Regions from separate parts of the Halomonas sp. ATBC28 genome, predicted to be linked through region 3. Evidence: predicted binding sites of a transcription regulator. Region 3 holds the regulator's gene; each other region holds the start of a gene.
The links. The regulator FNR, encoded in region 3, switches genes on or off when oxygen is low (the NO sensors DNR and NnrR bind a similar motif). The targets are predictions, from matches to a motif close to TTGATNTANATCAA.
Positions count from the first base shown of each region.

Region 1: hemN (oxygen-independent coproporphyrinogen III oxidase) is a predicted target of FNR. The motif match lies at 2,371-2,384, and genes of this name have one in related genera.
Region 2: ccoM (cytochrome c oxidase subunit CcoM) is a predicted target of FNR. The motif match lies at 1,227-1,240, and genes of this name have one in related genera.
Region 4: frdA (fumarate reductase (quinol) flavoprotein subunit) is a predicted target of FNR. The motif match lies at 2,682-2,695, and genes of this name have one in related genera.

Region 1 covers NZ_VCQL01000016.1:41,294-45,033, forward strand. Annotated here, with positions in the region: gene E0L35_RS17790 (ribonucleoside triphosphate reductase) at 1-214, opposite strand, end outside; gene E0L35_RS17795 (U32 family peptidase) at 360-1,307, opposite strand; gene E0L35_RS17800 (peptidase U32 family protein) at 1,317-2,312, opposite strand; gene hemN (oxygen-independent coproporphyrinogen III oxidase) at 2,597-3,740, shown strand, end outside.
Region 2 covers NZ_VCQL01000008.1:60,947-64,686, forward strand. Annotated here, with positions in the region: gene E0L35_RS10810 (MFS transporter) at 1-499, opposite strand, end outside; gene E0L35_RS10815 (peptidylprolyl isomerase) at 640-1,158, shown strand; gene ccoM (cytochrome c oxidase subunit CcoM) at 1,267-1,422, shown strand; gene E0L35_RS10820 (hypothetical protein) at 1,624-2,139, shown strand; gene E0L35_RS10825 (GGDEF domain-containing protein) at 2,232-3,284, shown strand; gene E0L35_RS10830 (group 1 truncated hemoglobin) at 3,268-3,735, opposite strand.
Region 3 covers NZ_VCQL01000004.1:145,169-148,908, reverse strand. Annotated here, with positions in the region: gene hemN (oxygen-independent coproporphyrinogen III oxidase) at 1-1,147, shown strand, start outside; gene fnr (fumarate/nitrate reduction transcriptional regulator Fnr) at 1,232-1,978, shown strand; gene ttcA (tRNA 2-thiocytidine(32) synthetase TtcA) at 1,971-2,891, opposite strand; gene E0L35_RS05680 (DNA polymerase III subunit epsilon) at 3,154-3,740, opposite strand, start outside.
Region 4 covers NZ_VCQL01000001.1:119,294-123,033, forward strand. Annotated here, with positions in the region: gene menD (2-succinyl-5-enolpyruvyl-6-hydroxy-3-cyclohexene-1-carboxylic-acid synthase) at 1-330, shown strand, start outside; gene menH (2-succinyl-6-hydroxy-2,4-cyclohexadiene-1-carboxylate synthase) at 320-1,072, shown strand; gene E0L35_RS00570 (anion permease) at 1,079-2,548, opposite strand; gene frdA (fumarate reductase (quinol) flavoprotein subunit) at 2,812-3,740, shown strand, end outside.

The DNA.
Region 1 (3,740 bases), on a different contig from region 3:
CCCGATGAGCTTCTCCTACGGCGTGGGGGTAAATCTCATCGAGCCAGTAGTTGGCTATCAACTTGCCCGAGACGTTGAGGATTAAACCGCCCAATGAATAGCCCTGGTTGGCATTGGCGTGAACACGCCAGTCGGCGCGTTGGAGGTACTCATTGACCGTCGAGGCGACGTCAATATGATGCTTCGCTACCTGAACGCTTGTGGAGCTTTTCACCTAATTCACCTATATATGCTAGATTTAATAAAAATAAATACTATATGTGGTGTTAGAGGGTAAGCGTTCAGGATTTTGCAATAAATGATCCAGGTCAAAAATGGTGAGGAAAAATAGTAAGGCGTGGTGGTGCCTAGGCTATGTTTTAGCTGGTCATCGTGCGGGTGTTATCCATACCCGGTCGGCCGAACCAGTAACCGTCGCAGATTTCAGCATCCACCAGCGTTAAAGGATCGGGCGTAGGTAGCCTGCCGTGGCGGGCCTGGTCGAAAGCCTTGACCACCTCGGCCATGCCTTCCGCCCGTGGGCTGAGACGTGCCACTGATACCCCCATATCCGCCATGACCATAAGTTCATGGCGCAGATCCTGGCAGGCGCTGGAAAGGGTTTGAATACCGTTCAGGGTAAAAACATCCCGGGACTCTTGTGAACGTAGCACCAAGCCTTCGGGGTACTTTTGGCAGACGAACTTGCAGCGGTCTTTGGGTGTTTGGTGACGCCGGGCGGTAAAACAGCGTGACGACCAGGACAAGGGGAGATGCCCGTAGGCGAATACTTCGCATGGGTGGGGAACGCCTGCCCGGTGGCAATCGTTAATAAGTTTGGCTAAGTCTTGCTGTGACATTTCCACCGGCGCTTGCCAACGCCGCATGCCGGCACGGGCCATAACGCCCAGTGTCGCCGGGTTGTAGAGGTTGAGCGCAGCACCGGCGATGAACGGCAGTCCGGCACTGGAGAGTCGTTGCAGGGCGCTTTGGTCATTGGCCTCGACGATAAAATCACCGTTGTCACACAGCTTGCGCAAGTCACGCAGGTCGGCTTCGGACTCGATCAAGGTCTGGCTGGCGAGTACTACCTGCTTGCCCGCCTGGGTGAGCTCGCGCCCAATGCCTAGCCAGTCGTCCAGTTTCATATCGCGACGCCGCGAGCAGACGGTTTCGCCCAGGGTAATAATCTCTACCGGCCAGTCGGCCGCCTCGCGGTAGAAGTCGGCGTAGCGTTGCCGAGTCCAGTAAAAAAGCACTGGCCCGAGGGAGAGTTGCAGAGGGGCAGTGGACGGGCTCAGTTGTGGGGGGAGTGTGGTGCTCGACATCTTTAGCTCCTATTTCCAGCGGCGTTCGTAGGCGCCTAGGGTAGTGATGGCACCTTCGGAAAGCTCGGCAAGGCCTGCCATCCAGGCGGGTTCTGGATCAAAGCGCTCAGGCTGAGCCTCTAGGCGGTTGAGCGCCTGACGCCAGATCCCGGCCACTTTAGAGACATAGGCGGGGCTGCGCTGACGACCTTCAATTTTGACGGCGCTAATACCCAGGTCGCGTAGCTCCGGCAATAGCTCCAGGGTATTGAGGCTGGTGGGTTCCTCAATGGCGTGATAGGTCTCGCCCGTAACCTCGAAGCGACCCTTGCATAGGGTGGGGTAGCCCGCGCTCTCGCCTTCGGCGTAGCGGTCGATAAGAACATTGTTAAGGCGCGACTCTAAGCCCTCAGGCGTTTCTTCCCAGCGGACATGGGCCGCTGGTGAGCAGACGCCCCGGGTATTGGGCGATTCGCCGGTCAGGTAGGAGGAGAGATAGCAGCGTCCTTCGGCCATGATGCACAGGCTGCCGAAAGCGAACACCTCCAGTTCTACCGGTGTTTGCTTGGCCAGGTCGCGTACCTGAGTGATTGACAGCACCCTTGGCAGTACGGCGCGCTTGATGCCGAAATGCTGGTGGTAAAAGCGAAGCGCTTCATGGCTGGTTGCCGAACCCTGCACTGAAAGGTGCCGCGAGATCTCGGGGTGATGGCGAGTAGCGTAGTCGAGCAGTCCCATATCGGCGAGAATCAGCGCATCCACGCCCAGTTCGGCGGCCTGGTCTACGGCCCGAGTCCAGTGTTGCCAGCCATCGGGCTGGGGATAGGTATTAATGGCGCAAAAAACGCGTTTGCCATGTCGGTGGGCGTAATCGATCCCCTCGCGGGCACGTTTGTCGGTAAAGTTTAGCCCGGCGAATTGCCGTGCGTTGGTGATGTTCTGGAAACCGAAATAGACAGCGTCGGCACCTTCATCTACGGCGCGCTTGAGGGCGGGCAGGTTGCCAGCGGGACATACAAGCTCCATAGCGAGACTCCTTGCGGGAAAAGTCCGAGCATTTTAGTCACCTATTTTTTGTCGGCTTTTGACACAGGTCATATTGGGGTGGCTTTCAAAAGAGGATAACGCTGCAGAGTAGGCAAGCTGGATGCAGGCAGTTTTTAAAACGTATATTGTATGAATATTAACCAATGCTTGCTGCACCCACTTCCAGATTTATTTCTCAGAGACCTTTTTCAGAGAACTCTTCTAGAGCCCCTTTTCAGAGACCTATTCCTCAGAGACCTATTCCTCAGAGACCTATTCCAATCATGCAAGATGAACTGCTCTTCAATCGCCCCCTGGTAGAGAAATATGACCGCCCAGGCCCGCGGTACACTTCTTATCCCACTGCGCCCCAGTTTCATGCCGCGTTTGCCGAGGATGATTACCGTAGCGCCGCCGAGCGCAGTAATCGGGTCGCAGTACCCAAGCCGCTTTCGGTCTATGTGCATATCCCGTTCTGCAAAAGCCTGTGCTACTACTGCGCCTGCAACAAAATCATTACTCATAATACCGAGCGAGCCGCCGAATACCTCCAGTGGTTAAAACAGGAGATACGTGCTCAGGGAGCGCTGTTCGATACCACCCGCCAAATGACCCAACTGCACCTGGGCGGCGGCACCCCAACCTATTTAAGCAACGCCCAGCTAAGCGAACTGATGGCGGCGCTGGACGAAGCCTTTCACTTCGCCGCACCTGAAGAGCGTGAATTCTCGCTGGAGGTAGACCCTCGCACCGTGACACCCGAACAGGTGTACGAGCTCTACGCGCTGGGCTTCAATCGGTTGAGCTTCGGTGTGCAGGATTTCGATCACGACGTGCAGCAAGCGGTCAATCGCGTCCAGAGCGAAGAGCAGGTGGTATCCCTGGTCAAGGCTGCCCGCGAGGCGGGGTTTGAATCGGTCAGCGTTGACCTGATCTACGGTTTACCGCTGCAGACAGTGGCGAGTTTCGATACGACGCTAACCAAGATTATTGACCTGCAACCGGATCGCATTGCCGCTTATAGCTACGCCCATCTGCCCGAACTGTTTAAAGCTCAGCGGCTAATTCGCCCCGAAGACATGCCGCCACCCGAGCGCAAGCTGGAGCTGCTGGAGCTTACGATTAACCGCCTGACGGCCGCAGGGTATGTCTACATCGGCATGGATCACTTCGCCCTTCCGAATGACGAGCTGAGCTTGGCCCGTGAAAATGGCACTCTGCAGCGCAATTTTCAGGGCTACTCTACCCACGCCGACTGCGACATGATTGGGCTGGGCATTACCTCGATTGGCAAGGTGGGCGATACCTATAGCCAAAACGTCAAGGAAACTGCCCAGTATCAGCATCGCTTGGATGAAGGGCGTTTACCGGTCTTCCGTGGCTATCGCCTTAGCGATGACGACCGCCTGCGCCGCGATGTCATTAATA
Region 2 (3,740 bases), on a different contig from region 3:
CACCGCGATAGCCAATAATATAGGTCGAGGCCATGGCGGCCTGAACATCGTCATCGGCGGACTCAATGCGATAGGCATCGATAGCGATATCTTGCGTCGCTGAACCAAACGCCACCAGCAGGGCAAAGAGGGCCACCCAGCCGAGATTACCCACTGGGCTCAAACCGGCCAGCCCCACTAACCCTGCAACGATCAACCCCTGGGCTAACAGCATCCAACCGCGGCGCTGGCCGAAGGCGCGGGTTAAAATCGGGAGCGCTAACCGGTCTACTACCGGCGCCCAGAAAAACTTGATCGAGTAGAGCATGCCAATCCAGGCAAAAAAGCCAATTGCCGCTACCTCCACGCCGTCGCTACGCAGCCAGGCAGAGAGTGTTGAAAACACTAATAAAAAGGGTAGGCCTGCAGAAAACCCCAAAAACAGCATGGTAATAACGGGGGCACGACAATAAATAGCCAGCGCAGCAAGCCAAGTGCGCTGGGGGGTGGGGTTTAACATTAAACGCTACTCCTGGTGGAAAGACGCTGGCAACGGCCAAGTGATAAACTGAGGCAGTGTATTTATCGCAAAGTGCTATCACAAAGTTCTATCGCGAAGTTCTATCACAAAACCGACAGCTTACCGGAGAGGAGTTTTCCATGTCGATTACGGCGCATCAGGTAGTTACCTTGCACTATGTCCTCAGCGACGTGCTCAATGATGGCAGCAAGCAGGTACTGGATGACTCCCAAGCGCGCAATAAGCCGCTAGAGTATTTGCATGGCCACGACAATATCGTGCCAGGGTTGGAGAGTGCGCTAGCAGGTCAAACCGTAGGCGCCGAGCTTAGCGTTCAACTAATGCCCGCGGATGCCTACGGTGTGCGTAACGAAGATTTGGTTCAGGAAGTCAGTCGCGGCTCTTTTGGTAACGCTGAGTTGGAGCCGGGCAGCCGTTTTCAAACTGAGGGCGAAGCCGGGCCGCAAATTGTTACGGTACTCAAAGTCGATGGTGACCGCGTCACCGTCGATACCAATCACCCCCTGGCCGGGCGCACGCTGAACTATAAAGTCACCATTTTAGACGTACGCGAAGCTACCCGTGCAGAATTAGCCAAAGGCCATCCGTTACCACCAGGTACCGAACACAGTAAAGTCGAAGACCGCAAGGTGCTGTAGGTTAATAGCACCCAAAAATTGACCAGTATCAATTTCCTGTTTAACCGCTTACCCCCGCCTGCCGTAACTTGATCTAGGTCAGCATTCTTCTGCCGTTGAGTGACTAGTATGAACGCATACATCACGGCGGGGGGATTCACCATGTATTGGGATGACACAGTTATTTTCGGCTTAGTGACCGTCGCGTTAGTGATCGTTTTTATGCTGGGGTGGGTGGGCTTCGTGATTCGTGATCATCTACGTAAAGATGAGCGTAAAAAGTAGCTTTCCCACCTCATGTAAACCTTGTCAGGGGAGGGGGTTTGCTATCGCAGTAAACCTCCTGTTGCCAGCCCACCATGGGCTGGCTTTTTTTTGCCTGAAATGTGCTGAAAAGTTGCAATCGCATAGCGTGCGTTAATGAGCAATGCAAGGCGTGCTCTGGTAAAGTCCATTGAAGCAATGACTACACTAGGATGCTTTGTCATGAACGCAGTTGCCTTACACCACAGCCCGTGGGGTCGTGTACGTGATCGGTTAGCGTGCGCGTTAATTGTCGTGGGCATAATACTTCCCGCGACTGCCTTTGCCCAGGCAGTAAATATGATCAACGGCGATGTCACTCAAAAGGTCGCTTTAAGTGACTTGCACGACATGTCTGATACGACGTTTACACTCTATGACCCCTATCAAGGGCGCGATGTGGAGATGCAGGGCGTCGAGTTTCGCACCTTTCTGATTGAACAGTTTGGCGAAGTGCCCCCGGCGCTTCACTTTACCGCTTGGGACGACTACGAGGTTACCTTAGAAGGGTGGGACGACCCTAACTGGTACCTGGTTAGCTCTGAGGATGGCGATCCGCTCACCATCCGTACGCGAGGCCCTGTGCGGCTGGTAGAGCGTGACTACAATAATCAGGGCAAGGGTGATCGCGACGTAGAAAACCTGCGTGAGTTCAATGACTGGATCTGGATGATTCGTAGCATAGAGGCGAAGTGGTGACATCCAAAACTAGGCCCGTCGCGCAGCCCACAGTTCGTCCCCGGCCTTTAGCTCGCCAGCACCGCTATTTTACGTGGTTATCATTGAGCTTGATGAGCTTTTTGGCACTTATGGTGTTGATTGTTTATGAATCGCGCTGGGTATACCCCGAAATACAGGCTTATTTCAGCCAGACGGGGAGCCTTACAGGTCAGCAGCTTTCTACTCGGGCACGGGTCTACCTACAAAATGCCCAATCCGAGCTATTGAGTGACCAGGCAGAGCAAGATGCGCTGGATGCCGCAGCCTTGGATATTGACCTGGCCTACGGCTTAGCCGATGTGCACATTTATCGGCGTGAATATACCTGCGTTGAGCCTAGTTTGAAGGAGTTGGATCGGCTGGTGGCGCTGCTCGCGGCGCGGGGCATTGACCGTATCGCTGCGGCGATGGCGTTGTTCGCACCGATTCAATGCTTAACCCATATTGAGATGGATCAGCTTGATCGTCGGGGCGCAGCGATTAACGATTTTTCCGAAAGCACCCGTCAGCATAGTCAGGTGCTGACCTACTCCAGTTTATTGATCTTTGTGATGGGATTGGCGTTTTGGTGGCTCCATGAGCGCCAGCTAAGACGCACTGATCGTGCCACTCAAGAGACCTTCGAGTGGATGAAACGCGCCATGCGCGACCCGCTCACCGGGATCGGTAATCGCAGCGCTTTGCATCAGGATGTGTTGGTGCAGCAGCACCAGTCGCTGGGGCTGATTCTGGTCGATATAGACTTTTTTAAACAGTACAACGATGCCTACGGGCATCCGCAAGGCGATACCCTTTTGCGCCAATTGGCCACATTGATTGGTGAAACGCTGAATGATGAAGCGCAGCTCTACCGCTTGGGAGGCGATGAGTTCGCGGCACTACTTCACTGCCCGAACACCGACACGCTGAAGCGTTACTGCCGTCAGCTAATTGAAGGGCTGCGGGAAGCTGGTTTTGCCCACTCTGCCCATCCGGATAAAAAAGGCGTGACGTTAAGCGTTGGCGGGAGCTGTTTTGTAGCCGATGAAGCAACGTTTCCCTACGCTTACGAAGCCGCCGACAAAGCACTCTATCGGGTAAAAGCGATGGGCCGTGACGGATGGCAGGTTACTGAAGACGCATAACGTCTGCGTACATAGGGGCGAGTCTGCCCAGCAGTTCATTACGTGCGCCAAGGGCAATACCCTCCGCCTGCATAGCCGCATCGAGATGTTCCACCAAGCGATTAAAATGCGCATCTGTTAGCCCCATATGTTGATGAGCACGATCCATCGACGGGCCTTCATAGTGGCAGGGGCCATCGCTTACATCGCATAGCTGGCTGGCCAGGGATTCAGCAAATAAATCGATATTGGTATTAGCAAAAAACACCACTACTTCGGGATCATCCGCAATTCGGTATAAGAGATTCTCGACCACCGTGTCGATAGTGCCCTGACCGCCAAGCCGTTCGTAAAGCGTTGTTGATTGAGTGGCTGACTGATGAGTGCAGCCTGCGAGCGTAATTGCGATTGTTGCAAAAATAACCGTTATTAAACCACGGTGTGTCCGCTTGTATTTGTGTGGAAAGCTCATAGCGC
Region 3 (3,740 bases):
CACTGCCCTTGCCGAGCCCTATATAGCCCGGCTTGACCGTGAAATGGTGCTGACCGCACGCCACTTGGATACATCACGACCGGTGGAGCAGTTGCATTGGGGCGGCGGCACGCCGACATTTCTCAGTTTGAACCAGATGGGCGACCTGATTGATCGACTGGATGCACGTTTTGGTCTTTCATCGTCTGCTGATCGCGATTACGCAATTGAAATAGATCCTCGCGAAGCGGATGTGTTTACGCTGCGCCATCTCGAATCCCTCGGCTTTAATCGCATCAGCCTGGGCGTGCAGGATTTAAGCCCGCTGGTGCAGAAAGCGATTAACCGTATTCAGCCTCGGGTACTTACCGAAACGCTGATGGAGGAGGCGCATCGCCTGGGCTTTCGCTCGCTCAATCTCGACCTAATTTATGGCTTGCCATTTCAGACTGAAAAGAGCTTTGCCAACACCCTACGCCAGGTGATCGAGCTCAACCCGGCGCGCCTTTCTGTGTTTAATTACGCGCATATGCCCGAGCGTTTTGCCCCGCAGCGGCGCATTAATGTCGATGACTTGCCAGGCGGAGAAGAGAAGCTAGCGATTCTGCGCACCACCATCGAAATGCTCACCGCAGCTGGCTATGTGCATATCGGTATGGATCACTTTGCCCGCCCTGACGATAGCCTGGCTATTGCCCAGCGCGAAGGCTCGCTGCAGCGCAACTTCCAGGGCTACTCCAGCCATGCTCAGTGCGACTTAATCGGGCTTGGCGTATCGGCGATTTCGCGCATTGATGACGTCTATGCGCAGAACCCGAGCGATCTGGCAAGCTACGAAGCGACGCTGGATCAGGGGCAGCTTGCCACCGTGCGTGGCATACGCTTAAGTGATGACGACCTGATCCGGCGGGACGTGATTGAGCGGCTGATGTGCGATATGGGCATTGACCTGGCCGCCGTTAGTCAACGCTGGAACATCGATGCCCCCCGCTACTTTGCGCCAGCGCTTGAGCGCCTGCAGAGCGCCGAACAGGATGGCCTGCTGACCCGCCGCGGTGATCAGCTTAACGCCACGCCGACGGGGCGGCTGCTGATTCGCCATATAGCAATGGCGTTTGATACCCATCTTTCCGGGCAAACGGGACAACAGTATTCTAAGATTGTTTAATCACCTTATTGCAGGCATGCTAAAGCGACTATAATAAGTAAGGATTTTCTAATTGATAAGCGGGACCCTCTCAAGGAGCAAAGCATGTTGGAACCCATGAGCCGTCGGCGCTCGCTACTCCATGAAGCTCGCTGCCAAACCTGCAGTTTGAGCTCACTGTGCCTGCCACTTGCCCTTGAGCTGGACGACGTGGGGCAGTTCGACGCCATTATTCGTCGTCGCGCGCCGCTGAAAAAAGGCGAACCGCTGTTTCGTCAGGGCGACACCTTTACCAGCGTTTACGCAGTCCGTTCGGGCAGTTTGAAACAGATCACCGCCGAAGGTAACGGCAGCGAGCAGTTGACCAATTTCTACCTGCCCAGTGAATTGGTGGGGTTGGATGGCATTGACGAAGAGCATTACCCCGGTAGCGTTATCGCCCTGGAAACGACCACCGTCTGCGAGATTCCTTTTGACCGCCTGGACTTACTCTCGGAGGAGCTACCCGAACTGCGTGGCCAGCTTTATCGTAGCATGAGCAAAGAGTTGCGCGATGACCGGCGTATGATGCGGCTACTTTCGCGTAAAACCGCCGATCAGCGGCTAGCAAGTTTTTTGATTACCCTCTCGGATCGTTTTCGTCGCCGGGGCTACTCGCCTTACAGCTTTCGCCTCTCAATGCCCAGGGCTGATATCGGCAACTACCTGGGCTTAGCGGTGGAAACGGTCAGCCGCATACTAAGCCGCTTTCAGCAGCAGAGCGTGGTGGCGGTCTCCGGGCGAGAGGTCAACATTCTCGATATGCCGCGCTTGATTACCCTCGCCGAAGAGGAAGAGCAAACAGTTAGCTGACGTTAAAGGCTTGGATACGCCCCGCCAGTAGCTCTGCTTGCTTGGCCTCAAGGCCTTCAAAATCGAACAGGCTGCGGTCGGCCAACTGGGAAGGGGCAATGTTGGTGACAGCCTTGAACATGCTCTCCAGGCGGCCAGGAAACTTTTTGTCCCACTCGGCGAGCATCTCTTTGACCACCTGACGCTGCATATTAGGCTGTGAACCGCACAGGTTGCAGGGAATAATCGGAAACGCCATCAGCCGCGAAAACTCGGCGATATCAGCCTCTTTGCAGTAGGCCAACGGCCGAATAACGATATTCTTCCCATCATCGGATAGCAGCTTTGGCGGCATCGCTTTCAGGTTGCCGCCAAAGAACATATTGAGAAACAGTGTTTCGAGAATATCTTCCCGGTGATGGCCCAGGGCTATCTTATTGGCGCCAATCTCTTCGGCAAAGCCATACAACGAGCCGCGCCGCAGCCGTGAACAAAGCGCGCAGGTGGTTTTACCTTCCGGGGTTTTCTCTTTTACCACCGAGTAAGTATCGCGCTCGACAATGTGGTACTCCACGCCCTGCTTATCCAGATACGCAGGCAATACGTGCTCGGGAAAACCCGGCTGTTTTTGATCCAGATTGACCGCTACCAGCGAAAAATTGACCGGCGCATTGCGCTGCAAATTGCGCAAAATCTCCAGCATCGTGTAGCTGTCCTTTCCACCGGAGAGGCAGACCATTACGCGATCACCTTCATTGATCATTTGATAATCAATGATCGCATTGCCCACTTCTCGGCGCAGACGCTTTTGCAGCTTGTTAAATTCACGCTTCTGCTTCGCATCAGCCAGCTCAGGCTGGTCGTGCTCAGCGTCAGCTGGGGTGGCTCCAACCGTATCAAGGTGAGCAGGATCAAAGTGATCAAGAGTTTGCATGGTATAAGCACTGCCGAGGGTAGAAGGCGTGAGAGAAAAAAGTAATAACTATTCTAACAACACTCACCGCCTGACCCAACTAATCAGACGTAGCCACACAAGATATCGCAATTGGAAGTGACTATTTTGACCGCTGCACCATACCTCGGTGCGAGGGCAGCTTGGAGCGAGGGTCTTTTGTCATGGATGACAAAAGTAGCGCCCAGGGAGGGGTTCACAGCGCCCTCGCGGAAAGCTGTCCTCGCCACGACGAAAGAGACTACTATGCCACCTGCGCCATAATACGCTGCAGGCGCATATACAGCAGTGCGCTGGCGGTGGCCTCTCCAAGCACACTCTGCATGCCCATGACGGGTACTTGCCAGCATGCCAACGCCTGGGCGAAGCTGCTGGGCGCTTCGACCTCCGGGTGCAAACGGCGCAGTTGGCGCTGATGCAGTTTTGCCACATCGACCTGGGCGTTGGGCAGGGCAAAATTCAGCCGCTTACTGAGTAGTGCATTCAATGCTCCAATGCGCTTCTCTAACTGCCAGCCAACGATGGGCCGATTGCCGATAAATTCTACTAGCGCGCTCAAGTTATCACTATTTGGTGGCAGTATCTCCCCCGCCTCGCACAGCAAGTGATGACGGCGCAGCGTTGCGCTCTCGGGCTGCTTTGCGCTACCAAGGGTGATCACAAAAGCACGACTGGTATGCACCTGCTGATGGCTCAGCACCACTGCCGCCACGCTGATCACAGGTGATGATTGCGTGGGCGTTGCTGTGCAGGCGAGCGCCACCAGCTCTTCGCCCATATAGGGCTGAAACAGCCAGGCATAGGGGGAATCTGCACAACGACGCCGGTCAC
Region 4 (3,740 bases), on a different contig from region 3:
GCGCTGTTAAAGCAGGCCACGCAGCCTCTGGTGGTGGTTATCCTCAATAACGATGGTGGCAGTATTTTCCATATGCTGCCGGTGCCTAAAGAAGACGATCTGCTGGAGCGCTATTATCGCCAGCCCCATGGCTTACACTTCGAGCATGCGGCGAAGATGTTTGGACTTGGCTACTTCGCGCCAGAGTCACTGGATGCCTTTATGGCGGCCTACTCTCAGGCCCTGCAGGCGGGCGTTACCTTGATCGAGATTAACGTGCCCCATCAGCAAGTAGCTGATGATCTCAAGCATCTTGGCGCAGCGATTCGAGGGGAGCCGCGTGAGCAGTAAACCTCAGGCGCCGACTCTGGTAATGCTCCACGGTCTGTTGGGCGATGCTCAGGACTGGGGTGAGGTCATCGCTGACTTGGAAGGCATCAACTCCCTCGCGCTGGATTTACCCGGCCACGGCCAGAATCAGCACGAGCAGGTAGGCTCTTTTGAGGCTTTTCACCACTGGCTTGGCGATGCGCTGATAACTCACGGTGTTCGCCGTTACTGCCTGCTGGGCTACTCCCTGGGTGGCCGTTTGGCGCTGTACCATGCCAGCCTTCAGCCGCCGGGTCTGGAATCGCTCTGGCTGGAGAGCGCTCACCCTGGGCTACCCGCCAGTGAGCATCCTGGCCGTATTGCTCATGATGAACGCTGGGCGCTACGCTTTGAGCAGGAACCGTTGGAAGACGTACTTATCGATTGGTATCAGCAGCCGGTGTTTGCCGATCTCACCGACGTTCAGCGCAGTCGGCAAATGCAACGCCGTCTCGCGAATCACGGGCCAGCCGTCGCCAGCATGCTGCGATCAACTTCCTTGGGTCACCAGCCCTCGTTATGGTCGTGGTTGGAAAATACCCTACTACCGATTAGCTATTTTTCGGGCCAGCGGGACGCCAAGTTCCACACTCTTGCCACTCACTTGGCAACGATGGCCCCGCGCCTGCGCCATATCTCGCTGAACGGGGGCCACAATCTTCATGTTGAGCAACCAGAGGCGTTCTCACAGCAGTTGAACGCTTGGTTGGGTACTGCTAGCTGACTTCAATCAGCTGATCAGCATTAACCAAGGCAGGCCAATCACCAGCCAAACCACCAGGAACAGCAGCCCAAAGATCGCCCCTAGCCGCCAAAACAGTGCGCTGGGTAAGTAGCCGCTGCCGTAGTAAACCGGGCTTGGCCCTGTGCCGTAAGGGGTGAGAATGCCCATAAAGCCCAGTGTGGGCAGTAGCAGCAGGATAAACATCTGCATATCCAGCCCGGCAATCCCCGACGCCGCCGCCAGAATTACCGGCAGCAGAGCAGTAACGTGGGCTGTCACGCTGGCAAAGAAGTAGTGCAGCAGGTAGAAAATAACTACCAGCGCCACCATGGCCATCAGCGGGTCAAAGTGGCTTATCTGCCCGCCCACCACGCTGCCAAACCAGTTAACAAACCCCACTAGGCTCAGCCCACCCGCGAGCGCCACCAGGGTGGCAAACCACACAAAGGTATTCCAAGCGGCTCGGTTATCGAGAATATCGCTCCAGGTCACAATGCCGGTTAACAACATACCGCAGATCACCACTAAGCCCACCAATGACCCAGAGATAATGTCGCCCGCGAAAATCCACAGCAGCAGGGCGGAGACCACCATAATGACCAGCATCATTTCATGGCGAGTCAGTGCCCCCAGCTTGGTTAACTCCTGCCCTGCCCAGTCGGAAATTTCATTACCCGCTTTTACTTCGGGCGCGCATAGCCAGTAGCTCAGCAGCGGAACTAGCAGAAGCAGCAAAATGCCGGCTGGTGCTACCGCCATAAACCACTGCCCCCAGTTGATATGAATACCGGTCGCGCTTTCAGTTAGCGCGATGGCCAGTAAGTTCGGGGCCAGAGCGGTCAAAAACAGCGAGCTAGTGACGCAGGTAGAAGCAAGCGCGGTCCACATCAAAAAGCTGCCCATGCGCTTCATGCTAGGGTCGTTGGGATGCGAATCGTAAAGCGGCGGCAGGTTACGAATGACCGGATAGATCGTGCCCGCACTGCGCGCCGTATTGGAAGGCGTAAACGGCGCCAGAATGCCATCGGCAATCATCACCGCATAACCCAGGGTTAAAGTACGCTTCCCCATGGCTTTGACGAGCCAGAGCGATATCCGCCTGCCCAGGCCGGTTTTCTCATACCCCAAGGCAAACATAAAGGCACCAAAAATTAGCCATACCGTAGAGTTGGTAAAGCCCGACACCGCCCATGAGAATGCTTGGTTAGCGGCACTGAATCCGTCAGCCGTCAGTTGCTCCGGAGAGAACAGCACCCACCTTGAAAGCAGTGCCACCAGGGTAACGCCGATCAGGCCGACCACCGCCCCAGGTAAGGGCTCGAGAATCAAGCCAACCACGCAGCCAAGGAAGATGGCGAAAAAGTACCACGCGTGAGGCGCTAGCCCCTCGGGTGTAGGTATCAGCGCGACGATAATAGCGACTGCTAACGGTGCTAACAGTTTCCATCGTGGCGAGGGTTGGGCATTGGTTGTCATGCTGCACCTCTCTTTAGTCTTTCTTGCTGTTTTTATTGCCTGGCGGATAGGTATCTGCCCTGCAGTGAGTGGCTTGAAGAGTAGGGCCTGTGGCACGCGGGTAACAGCAATACCTAGTCGATTTTCTACTTGCTTGACGCACGTCAATAGTTCTTTGGACTAATGAGCAGGGCCTGCCAATAGCGTGGTAAGTTCGAAGAATGAAAGGGCACCGAAGAGTGTCGCTACCACCACCTTTGACTTGGCTAACGGAAGGAAACGTCATGCAGCAGCGAGATTTCGATATCGTGATTGTCGGTGGGGGTGGCGCAGGCTTGCGTGCTGCCATTGGGGCTGCCGAGCACGCTAAAGAGCACAACACCCCGCAACGTATTGCGCTGCTGTCCAAGGTGTACCCCATGCGCTCGCATACCGTGGCGGCGGAAGGCGGTGCGGCTGCCGTCACAAGTGCCGAAGATTCACATCAGGCGCATTTTGATGACACCGTTTCCGGCGGTGACTGGCTGGTTGAGCAGGGGGTGGCTGACTACTTTGTTCACCACGCCTATCAAGAGCTGGTGCAGATGGAGCGCTGGGGCTGTCCTTGGAGCCGTAAGGACGATGGTCAGGTGCAGGTGCGCCGCTTTGGGGGGATGAAAACCGCCCGCACTTGGTTCGCCGCCGATAAAACCGGCTTCCATATGCTTCACACCCTGTTTCAGACTTCGCTGAAATACCCTGAGATCGAGCGTTTCGACGAATACTTCGTGCTCGACTTGGCGGTACACGAAGGTGCTGTGATTGGCGTGATTGCCCTACAAATAGCCACTGGCGAATTAACCGTGCTGCGCGCCAAAGCGGTGATTTTGGCCACCGGCGGCGCGGGGCGTTTATTCCGTTTCAACACCAATGCGGGCATTGTCACTGGCGACGGTATGGCGATGGCCTACCGCCATGGTGTGGCGCTGCGGGACATGGAGTTTGTTCAATACCACCCCACCGGCTTGCCCGGCTCCGGCATTTTGATTACTGAAGCGTGCCGGGGGGAAGGCGGTATTCTGCTCAATAAAGAGGGCTATCGTTATCTGCAGGATTATGGCCTTGGCCCGGAAACGCCGCTGGGTAAACCGGAAAACAAGTATATGGAGCTGGGCCCGCGGGACAAACTCTCCCAGGCCTTCTGGCAGGAGCAGCAGGCAGGCCGCACCGGTAA